2 regions of the Comamonas sp. Tr-654 genome follow, and region 2 is predicted to be linked to the other one. Evidence: riboswitches for the same ligand, from Rfam matches in the RefSeq annotation. Region 2 holds a riboswitch; the other holds the start of a gene.
What was found. Region 2 has a riboswitch for S-adenosylhomocysteine ahead of metH (methionine synthase). Riboswitches for the same ligand answer to the same signal wherever they lie in the genome.
Positions count from the first base shown of each region.

Region 1 (5,688 bases), on a different contig from region 2:
AGAATTCGTGATTGCCGTCGCCGCCTTCTATGGGCGAGTCCAGCCATTGCTTGACGCTCAGCCCCAGATCGCCGAGGCAGTCGCGAATGCGCTTTTCGACCTCGGCGTACAAGGCCGTGTCGCGCACGATGCCGCCCTTGCCAATCTGGCCGGGCTGCAGCTCGAACTGGGGCTTGACCAGCATCAGCAACTGACCATGGGGCTTGAGCAGCTGCACCACTGCAGGCAGCACCAGGGTCAGCGAGATAAAGGACAGATCGCCGGTCACGAAATCGAAAGCCGGGCTGATGTCGATATTCTCGGTGCCGGGCTTGCGGCGCAGTTCCACCGGAGCCAGACCTTCGGCCCGGGCCTTGGCCTTGGCGGCGCGCTCGGCCTTGAAGCTCTCGACATCCTGCTCCTTGGCATCGTCGCTGTCGTCATAGTCCTCATCGACCTGACCGCCATTGCGCATCCAGGCATAGGGGGCTACGGGCTGGGTGTCGTTGTCCTCTTCTTCCTCGATGACTTCGCACAGTGCCTCGTCGCAGGCCTTCTCCAGCAGCCCAGGCGTCAGCGCGCGGGCGTTGAAGCCCTCGACGCAGACCACGCGTTCGTCATTCTTCAAGCGCTCGTGCAGCTGGCCGTGGCCCACGTCGAGGCCGATGACCTGGGTCGCACCGGCCTGCAGCAGGCAATCGGTGAAACCGCCCGTGCTCTGGCCCACATCCAGACAGCGCAAGCCCTTGACGCTCAGGCCAGTCGCGGCCAGCGCGCCCTCGAGCTTGAGCCCGCCGCGCGAGATGTATTTGGCCTCGGCGGCGTCCAGCAGCTGCAGCTCGGCACCGGCAGGAATGTCATCGCCGTTTTTGGCCACTTTCTTCCAAGGCGCCAGCGGCGTCAGGCGCCACTCCACACCCGAGGCGATCAGGCGCTGGGCCTGGGAACGGGTGGCAGCATGACCTGCTTCAACCAGAAAAACATCTGCGCGCATAGCGTCGCTTCCTTTGAAATAAACCGGTGCCAGGCGCTGCACGGCGTGCAACGGGCAAAAGAAATCTTTTTTAGATAGCTGCTTGCGTTCGTCTTGCTTGAGATTCAGATAGATATCTATCTGAAATCATTACCTAACAAGCGCAAGCAGCTATCAAATAAATCAACACAACCCCGTTGCTGGCGCACACCAAACAAGGGACAGCGAGCAAGAGCCGCCTCGCAGCGAGGCTGTCGTCCCCCTCCGGCGAAGCCAGAGAGGGGGAAGGCGCAAAGCGCCTCAGGGGGAGTTAATAGCGATACGTTTCAGGCTTGTAAGGGCCTTGCTTGCTCACGCCGATATAGGCAGCTTGCTCGTCGCTCAGTTCGGTCAGCATGGCGCCGACCTTCTTCAGGTGCAGGCGGGCGACCTTTTCGTCCAGGATCTTGGGCAGCACATAGACCTTGCCCACTTCGTAGGCGTCGGGGCGGGTGAACAGCTCGATCTGCGCCAGGGTCTGGTTGGCGAAGGAGTTGGACATCACAAAGCTGGGGTGGCCAGTGGCGCAGCCCAGGTTCACCAGACGGCCCTTGGCCAGCAGGGTGATCTTCTTGCCGTCGGGGAACTCGATCTGGTCCACCTGGGGCTTCACTTCTTCCCACTTGTACTTCTCGATCGAAGCCACATCGATTTCATTGTCGAAGTGACCGATGTTGCAGACGATGGCCTGATCCTTCATGGCAACCATGTGCTCATGACGGATGATGTCCTTGTTGCCGGTGGTGGTCACGAAGATATCGGCCTTGTCGGCAGCGTATTCCATGGTCACGACCTTGTAGCCTTCCATGGCGGCCTGCAGGGCGTTGATGGGGTCGATCTCGGTCACCCAGACCTGGGCCGACAGCGCGCGCAGCGCCTGGGCGGAGCCCTTGCCCACGTCGCCGTAGCCGGCCACGCAAGCCACCTTGCCGGCGATCATCACGTCGGTGGCGCGCTTGATGCCGTCCACCAGCGATTCGCGGCAGCCGTACAGGTTGTCGAACTTGGACTTGGTCACCGAGTCGTTGACGTTGATGGCGCGGAACAGCAGCGTGCCCTTGGCCGACATTTCGTTCAGGCGATGCACACCGGTGGTGGTCTCTTCAGTCACGCCCATGATCTGGGCCGACTTGCGGCTGTACCAGGTGGAGTCCACGGCCAGCTTGGCCTTGATGGCTGCGAAGACGATGCGCTCTTCTTCCGAAGTGGGGTTGGCCAGCACGGACAGATCCTGCTCGGCGCGCTTGCCCAGGTGCATGAGCATGGTGGCGTCGCCGCCGTCATCCAGGATCATGTTGGGGCCTTCGCCTTCGGTGCCCTTGGCGCCGAATTCAAAGATGTTGTGCGTGTAGTTCCAGTAGTCTTCCAGCGACTCGCCCTTGATGGCGTAGACAGGCACGCCGGTTTCGGCGATGGCGGCAGCAGCGTGGTCCTGGGTCGAGAAGATGTTGCACGAGGCCCAGCGCACTTGCGCGCCCAGAGCCGTCAGTGTCTCGATCAGCACGGCGGTCTGGATGGTCATGTGCAGCGAGCCGGTGATGCGCGCGCCCTTCAGTGGCTGGGCAGCAGCGAACTCCTCGCGCACGGCCATCAGACCGGGCATTTCGGTTTCGGCGATCCTGATTTCCTTGCGGCCCCAGGCAGCCAGGGAAATATCGGTAATGGCCGAATCAGCGGGGTTGAAGCGCACGGCAGCGTTCATGGTTTTCTCCAAATCTTGAATGAAAAACCACGTTCTGCAGCAGAGGGGGAATGAACCGGCTCACCGCACAGAAAGCGTGGGCGAGCGTCGTTGCGGGATGAAATCCGAGCCTCACGCCCCGCGCAGACCAGCTCATGGCCGGCTGGGGAACGCTGCAACGCTCCTCGGATGGACGGCGATTATAAAGGAATCAGCCTTCGAGGCCCACCAAGCGATAACCGACTTGCAACTCGGTTACCAGATGCCGGGGCTGGGCCGGATCGCTCTCTATCTTCTGGCGCAGATTGGCCATGTGCACGCGCAGATAGTGAGGGCGATCCAGATACTCCGCCCCCCAGACCTGCAACAGCAACTGGCGGTGCGTCAGCACCTTGCCTTGGCCGGCAATCAGGGTCGCCAGCAGACGGAACTCTATGGGCGTCAGGTGCACGGCCACTCCATCGCGCCTGACATCGTGCGCCGCCAGATCCACCACCACCGTGCCGAAACGCGCACAGTTGCCGGGCTTGTCTGCCGCCGATGCCTGCTGGCGGCGGCGCAGCATCACGCGCAGCCGGGCCAGCAGCTCAGGTACGCCAAAGGGCTTGGTCAGGTAGTCATCGGCACCGGCGTCCAGGGCCGCCACCTTCTCCTCCTCCCGCTCGCGCGCGGACAGGACCAGAATCGGCAGCTGGCTCCAGCCACGCAGCTCGGCAATCACGCTCTTGCCATCGGCATCGGGCAGACCCAAATCCAGCACCACGGCGTCGGGCTGGCGGCTGGCGGCCTCGATCAGGCCGCGCCTGGCGGTTTCGGACTCAAACACCTGCCAGCCTTCGTCCTCCAGTGCCAGGCGCACAAAGCGGCGGATGCTGGCGTCGTCTTCAATCAGCAGGATGCGGGGTGCGGCACTTGTCATGTTCGGATTTGCATGTGATGCACGGGATTGTCGGCTCATTCGTCCATGGCCGGCTGCTCGGGCACAGGCAGCGAGATGCTGAAGACGGAGCCCGGGGCGGGCTCTGCCGCCGTTACCTGCAAGCGTCCGCCATGGGCCTGCACGATGCGCTGCGCCAGCGCGAGGCCGAGCCCCATGCCGAACACGGAGCTCTCCGCCTGCCCGCGGGTAAAGGGTTCGAACAACTGCTCGACAGGCAGATGCACTGGCAGTCCCGGCCCCGCATCCTGCACGCTCAGCACGCAGTCGCTGCCCTGCACGCGCGCGGCCACGGTGATGGTCGTGCCCTCGGGCGTGTATTTGATGGCGTTGTCCAGCAGATTGACCAGCACCCGCTCCATGAGCACGGCATCAAGCTGCAGCAAGGGCAGCCCGGTCGGCATCGAGGTCTGCAACACATGAGCTGCCAGTCGCTCGCGCATCTGCGCCAGCGCGCTGCCGACCAGCTCGTCCACCGGCAGCCATTCCCGCTTGAGCTGCACGCCGCCCTGCTGCAGTCGCGCCATGGCCAGCAGGTTGTCCACTAGCTGCTGCAGCGCCTGGGCCTGGTTGCGGATCTGCAGCAGCATGTGATGCGCGGGTCCCTGGGGGGCATGCGGCAAGGCCGCCTGGGCGGCACCCAGAATGCCCGTCAGCGGCGTGCGCAGATCGTGCGAGACAGCCGAGAGCAAGGTGTTGCGCATGCGCTCGCCCTCCATGGCGATCTGGGTCTGCTGCGCTACTTCCACAAAATGCACGCGCTCCAGCGCCAGTGCGATCTGGCTGGCACAGGCATCGAGCAGACGGCGCTCCTCGGGCACCCGCAGTTTCTGCGGCGCACGCAGCTGCAGCACCAGCACGCCGCGCGAGCGCACGGGCGCCATCAGCGGCACATACAGCGCTGGCGCGGCTGCCAGGGTATCGGTGCCGTGGCCGGCCATCTGGCCATGCTCCATGCTCCAGCGCCCCACGCTGGTGTCGATAGTGCCCTCGCTGCCCTGGGCCAGCTGCAGTTGCTCATCGGCATCGGGCACCAGTAGCCCGGTCTGGGCGTCGAAGACGCCTGACATGGTGGTCAGCGCAATGCGCGTGACCTGCTCCTGCGTCAACGCGCCCGACAGATCGCGCGCCAGTCGGGCCAGCGCGCCGGCCCGCCTCTCGCGCTCTGCGGCCACGCGCGCCTCATGGCGCAGCCGCGCCGTGAGCTGGCCACAGACCAGGGCCACGCCCAGCATCAGGCTGAAGGTGAACAGATACTGGGTATCGTTGACGCTGAAGGAGTTGCGCGGCGGCACAAAGTAGAAGTCGAACAGCAGCACCGACAGCAGGGCCGCCCATGCGCCGGGCCCCCGTCCCCAGCGCACGGCGGACAGCACCACCACCAGCAGGAACAGCATGACCACATTGGCCGGATCAAACACCTGCAGCAGCAGTTCCGCCACCGCCGTGGCCGCCAGGCAGGCCAGCGTCACGCCCGCATAGCCCTTCCAGGGAACGGACTGCTCGCGCTCTGGCGGCAAGCGCATGCGGCTCTCATGCTTGCTTTGCTTGACGGACAGCAGCAGCACGTCAAGCCCGGGATCGAGTGCGGCAATCTGCTCGGACAGGCTGGGGGCCCGCCAGCGCAGCCAGCGGCCCAGAGCCTGCTGCGCGCGCGCCAGCACCAGATGGCTGGCATTGCGCTCACGCGCAAAGTCCACCAGGGCCTGGGCCACATGGGCGCCTGGAATGGTGGCCGTTTCCGCCCCCAGGCGTGCGGCCAGCGCCAGTGTCCTGAGCACGGCCTCCTGCGCCGCGCGGGGACGGTGCTGGCGCTCGGGCGCATCGACATAGACCACCACCCAGTCGGCCTCCAGCCTTCTCGCCAGACGTGCCACCTGGCGCACCAGGGCATCGTCGCCGGCGCGCCCGCCCACGCCCACCAGCAGGCGCTCGCGCGTCGGCCAGACATCGCCGATGGCACGCTCGCGGCGATAGTCGCGCATGTCCTCGTCGACCCGGTCTGCCGTGCGGCGCAAGGCCAGCTCGCGCAGGGCCAGCAAATTGCCCTGGCGGAAGAAATTGCGCGAGGCCCGCTCG
Region 1 covers NZ_VWWQ01000003.1:734,252-739,939, forward strand. Annotated here, with positions in the region: gene F3J24_RS13030 (TlyA family RNA methyltransferase) at 1-973, opposite strand, end outside; gene ahcY (adenosylhomocysteinase) at 1,263-2,693, opposite strand; S-adenosyl-L-homocysteine riboswitch at 2,769-2,865, opposite strand; gene F3J24_RS13040 (response regulator) at 2,884-3,591, opposite strand; gene F3J24_RS13045 (sensor histidine kinase KdpD) at 3,627-5,688, opposite strand, start outside.
Region 1: linked by a shared signal. The riboswitch ahead of ahcY (adenosylhomocysteinase) and the one ahead of metH (methionine synthase) in region 2 are both predicted to bind S-adenosylhomocysteine.

Region 2 (5,688 bases):
CTGGTCGGCGCTAAAGGGCATGGTGTCGATCTGTCAGAAAAATTGATAGGAACTGACTTTTATCTTCAATTTCCAGAACATACACTGCGGCCCATGTCTCAACAAGCCTCAGCGATGGCATCCGCTTCTTCCTCTGCCGCGTCTCTCAAAAATACCGCCGCCTTTGCGGCCCCCGCCAAGGCCAAGGGCCTTCAAGGTCCCAAGCGCCGCATCCTCTATGTGGGTCTGTACGAAACCATTGCCATCATCGTCTCCAGCCTGATCTTCATGGCCATCGGCCAGAAGGCCAGTGATTCCGGCGTCATGGCCGTGGCCGCCTCGGTGATCGCGATCTGCTGGAATCTGAGCTTCAACTACCTGTTCGAAAAATGGGAAGCGCGCCAGAGCGTCAAGGGCCGTTCCCTGATGCGCCGCGTGGTGCATGCCATCGGTTTCGAAGGCGGCATCGCCGCCATGCTGATCCCGCTGATGGCCTGGTGGTTCGGCATCTCGCTATGGGAAGCTGCCGTCATGGAAGCCGGCCTGCTGGTGTTCTTCATGGTCTACACCTTTGCCTTCAACTGGGCGTTCGACCGCCTCTTCGGCCTGCCGGCTTCGGCCCAGGCAGTGGCGGCCTGATCCCGGCCTGAGCTGCCTGCGGCGCTTGCCCGGCAAGCGTAGGCCGCCATGAAAAAAGCGTGTTCCTGTCTGGCAGGAACACGCTTTTTTTAGGCTGATGCAGCGATCAGCGAAGAATGCTGAGCATGGCCTGCAGCACAAAGGCGTTGATGATGTCGATGAAGAAGGCTCCGACCAGGGGCACGATCAGAAAGGCCTTGTGCGAAGGACCGTACTGGTTGGTGATGGCCTGCATATTGGCCACGGCCGTGGGTGTGGCGCCCATGCCGAAGCCGCAGTGGCCGGCGGCCAGCACGGCGGCGTCGTAGTTGCGGCCCATGATGCGGAAGGTCACGAAGGCTGCATACAGCGTCATGACGATGGCCTGCGCGGCCAGAATAACCATCAGCGGGCCGGCCAGGTCGGTCAGCTCCCACAGCTTGAGCGACAGCAGCGCGATGGCCAGATACATGGACAACGAGGCATTGCCGAACACGTCGATGGCGCGGTCAAAGACCTTGAAGCCGAACATATAGTCCAGCACGTTGCGGATGATCACGCCGCCGCCCAGCGCCCAGACAAAGGTAGGCAGCTGGATGACCGTTCCCATGGTCAGGCCGGTCATGAATTCGGCAAAGGCCAGGCAGCCCGCGAAGAGGGCCAGCGTCTCCACCGCCGCATCGGCCGTGATCAAGCGCGGAGCCTTGTTGGGCGACTCGAAGTTGGCGACCTCGCTGCCTTCGCTCACGGTGGGCGCATCGGCGCGCAGTTGCTCGGACTCGGTCAGGGGCTGGGCCAGCTGATGGCGCGTGATCAGCCGCTTGGCCAGCGGGCCGCCCACCAGGCCGCCGATGATCAGGCCGAAAGTGGCGCAGGCAATGCCCAGGGTGGTGGCGCCCGTGAGACCGTATTGGTTTTCCAGCACCGATCCCCAGGCTCCGGCCGTACCGTGACCGCCCACCAGCGTGATGGAGCCCGCGACCAGGCCGATCAGCGGATCCAGCCCCAGCAGAGAAGCCAGACTCACGCCCACGATGTTCTGCATGATGATGAAGACGACAATCACACCCAGAAAGAGGAACAGCGCCGAGCCGCCCTCACGCAGCTTGGCGAAGTTCGCGCTCAGGCCGATGGAGGAGAAGAACACCAGCATGAATGCCGACTGCAGGCTGCCCTCGAAGCTCAGCGCCAGTCCCGTGGTCTGATGCAGCATGAAGATGATGGCCGCCACGACCAGGCCACCGGATACCGGCTCGGGAATATTGAAGTCGCGCAGAAAGCGGACATGTCTTGTCATGAGCTTGCCAAGCATGAGCACAAGCACGGCCATGATGAGGGTGTAGTACGCGCCGAAGGTCACGTTCATGAGGATCTCCAGAGGGTTCCATGCGATGGCCGAACGGCCTGCCCGGTCATGGCTGGCAATCGGCTGTGCATGGCTGAGCATATGGACCAGACATTTGCTGTCGATGGTGCCAAAGACTCAAAGATAGGGGCTGTAGGTGCTTGTCCACTCATGGCCGATGGCCCGGCGGTGCGGGCTGGCTGAGAGCAGGAAAGCGATGTGCGCCATTCCTTGCGGATGCGCACCATGCCACGAATATGCTTGAAATGAGATGGCTGCATTCGTGTTTTGCGAAATTACCTTTTGCCGTGCTCCTGTTTTTGGGGTGAGGAAAGTCGAATCTGCTATAGCCATCCGCAAGCCGCGCGCCTGCGCCGCCAATGGGGCAAAACGCCTTGAACCCCTGATTGCCTGCCCTCGCCGTAGAATGTCGGGCTTCACCCCCGAGGAGCGCTGCAGCCGGTCATCCCAGAGATGTTTGACCCGTCAGGCTCGGGGTGGCAGATCCGGTTGGCGATCTGCCCGTACCCACAACGGCGCTCACCTGTTTTCGATTCTGTTTCTGGTTTTCACACAGGTGAGCTGATGTCCGCTGCTACCCCTTCCACCGCCATTCCTCCCATGCGCCTGTCGGGCCTGGAGCCCGTCTTCATCGGCGATGAGACGCTGTTCGTCAACGTGGGCGAGCGCACCAACGTCACCGGCTCCAAGGCCTTCGCGCGCCTGATCCTGAACGAGCAGTACGAGGAAGCGCTGGCCGTGGCGCGCCAGCAGGTGGAAAACGGCGCCCAGGTGATCGATGTGAACATGGACGAGGCCATGCTGGACAGCAAGGCAGCCATGGTGCGCTTTCTGAACCTGATCGCCTCCGAGCCCGATATCGCCAAGGTGCCGGTGATGGTGGACAGCTCCAAGTGGGACGTGATCGAGGCCGGCCTGCGCTGCCTGCAGGGCAAGGGCATCGTCAACTCGATCTCCATGAAGGAGGGCGTCGAGGAGTTCAAGAAGCACGCCAAGCTGGTCAAGCGCTATGGCGCGGCCGCCGTGGTGATGGCGTTTGACGAAAAAGGCCAGGCCGACACCTTTGCGCGCAAGATCGAGATCTGCGAACGCGCCTACCGCATTCTGGTTGACGAAGTGGGCTTCCCGCCCGAGGACATCATCTTCGACCCCAACATCTTTGCCGTGGCCACCGGCATCGAAGAGCACAACAACTACGGCGTCGATTTCATCGAGGCCGTGCGCTGGATCAAGCAGAACCTGCCCGGTGCCAAAGTCTCGGGCGGCGTCTCCAACGTGAGCTTTTCCTTTCGCGGCAACGACCCCGTGCGTGAGGCCATCCACACCGTGTTCCTCTATCACGCGATCGGGGCAGGCATGGACATGGGCATCGTCAACGCTGGCATGGTCGGTGTGTATGACGACCTGGAGCCACAGCTGCGTGAACGCGTGGAGGATGTGGTGCTCAACCGCCGCCCCGATGCGGCCGAGCGTCTGCTGGAGATCGCCGACAGCGCCAAGGGAGCGGCCAAGGACGACAGCAAGAAGCTCGAGTGGCGCGGCACGGCCGAGGCACCGAAGACCGTGGGCGAGCGTCTGTCGCACGCCTTGGTGCACGGCATCACCGACTTCATCACCGAAGACACCGAAGAGGCCTACCAGCAGATCGTGGTGCAGGGCGGCGGCCGCCCGCTGCACGTGATCGAAGGCCCGCTCATGGACGGCATGAATATCGTCGGCGACCTGTTCGGTGCAGGCAAGATGTTCCTGCCCCAGGTGGTCAAGTCCGCCCGCGTGATGAAGCAGGCCGTGGCCCACCTGGTGCCCTATATCGAGGAAGAGAAGCGCCAGCAGGAAGCAGCGGGCCTGGACGTGACCAGCAAGGGCAAGATCGTCATCGCCACCGTCAAGGGCGACGTGCACGACATCGGCAAGAACATCGTCACCGTGGTCCTGCAGTGCAACAACTTCGAAGTCATCAACATGGGCGTGATGGTGCCCTGCCACGAGATCCTGGCCAGGGCCAAGGCCGAGGGTGCGGACATCATCGGCCTGTCGGGCCTGATCACTCCCAGTCTCGAGGAGATGCAGTATGTGGCCGGCGAGATGGACAAGGACGACTACTTCCGCATCAAGAAGATTCCGCTGCTGATCGGCGGTGCGACCTGCTCGCGCGTGCACACGGCCGTGAAGATTGCGCCCAAGTACGACGGCCCCGTGGTCTATGTGCCCGACGCCTCGCGCTCGGTCAGCGTGGCGCAGAGCCTGCTGGGCGAAGGCAAGCAGGACTATCTGGACGAGCTGAGCGCCGACTACGACAAGGTGCGCACCCAGCATGCCAACAAGAAGAAGACGCCGCTGTGGACGCTGGAGCAGGCCCGCACCAATGCTGCCGTGGTGAACCATGCTCCCGTGGTGCCGCGCACCCTGGGCCGCCGCGTGTTCAAGAACTTCGACCTAGCCGAAATTGCCCAGTACATCGATTGGGGCCCGTTCTTCCAGACCTGGGATCTGGCGGGTCCCTATCCGGCCATCCTCGACGATGAGGTCGTGGGCGTGGAAGCGCGCAAGGTGCTCGCCGATGCCAAGCTCATGCTGCAGAAGATCATCGACGGCCGCTGGCTGCAGGCCAATGGCGTGATGGGCCTGTTCCCGGCCAATCGCGTGGGCGACGACATCGTGTTCTACACCGACGAATCGCGCAGCCAGGTACTGACCACCTGGTACGGCATGCGCCAGCAGACCGAGAAGCAGGCCGTGGACGGCCCGGATGGACGGCCCGTGATGCGCCCCAGCCGCTGCCTGGCCGATTTTGTGGCCACCAAGGAGTCGGGCATTGCCGACTATGCCGGCCTGTTTGCCGTGACAGCCGGCATCGGTGCCGAAAAGAAGGACAAGGAATTCGAAGCTGCGCTGGACGACTACAGCGGCATCATGTTCAAGGCCCTGGCCGACCGACTGGCCGAAGCCTTTGCCGAATGCCTGCACCAGCGCGTGCGCACAGATCTCTGGGGCTATGCCGAAGACGAGGACCTGAGCAACGAGGAGCTCATCAAGGAAGCCTACAAGGGCATTCGCCCCGCGCCCGGCTATCCTGCCTGCCCCGATCACACGGCCAAGATCGACCTGTTCAAGGCGCTGCAGGCCGATGAGATCGGCATGACTCTGACCGAGAGCCTGGCCATGAACCCGGCATCCAGCGTGAGCGGCTTCTACATCGGCAATCCCGAGGCCAGCTACTTCAACGTGGGCCAGATCGGCGAAGACCAGCTCGCCGATATGGCCCAGCGACGTGCGATGGATATCGAGGAGCTGCGCCGCTATCTGGCGCCGAATCTGGGCTGAAGCCGCTTCGCGGGCATGCTTTGCGAATGAAAAAGCCAGGGACTACCCTGGCTTTTTTCGTTTGGAGTGCGCCGCTCAGAGGCGTTGCTTGAGCACGGGGGCGAGCGTGGCACGCAGTCGGTCGCCGGGCTCCTCGGTCTCGGCCGCGCGGATTTCCAGCGAGCGCTCCACCATGCCTATATGTTCCAGCAGCAGTGCCTTGGCACCCTCGGTGTCGCCGCGTTCCAGGGCGGCCACGATGCGTTCGTGCTCGGCGCAGGACTGGCTGGCGCTGTGCGTGGACTGATAGAGCGTGGCAGCCAGGGTGGTGCGTGCCGTCAGATCGCGCAGCGTGTCGGCCAGCAGCCGGTGACCCATCTGTTCGGCGAGGCAGACATGGAAATCCGCAAGCAGGAAGGAAC
Region 2 covers NZ_VWWQ01000004.1:129,869-135,556, reverse strand. Annotated here, with positions in the region: gene F3J24_RS13915 (LysR family transcriptional regulator) at 1-21, opposite strand, end outside; gene F3J24_RS13910 (PACE efflux transporter) at 115-618, shown strand; gene gltS (sodium/glutamate symporter) at 725-1,963, opposite strand; S-adenosyl-L-homocysteine riboswitch at 2,382-2,491, shown strand; gene metH (methionine synthase) at 2,528-5,287, shown strand; gene F3J24_RS13895 (GntR family transcriptional regulator) at 5,363-5,688, opposite strand, start outside.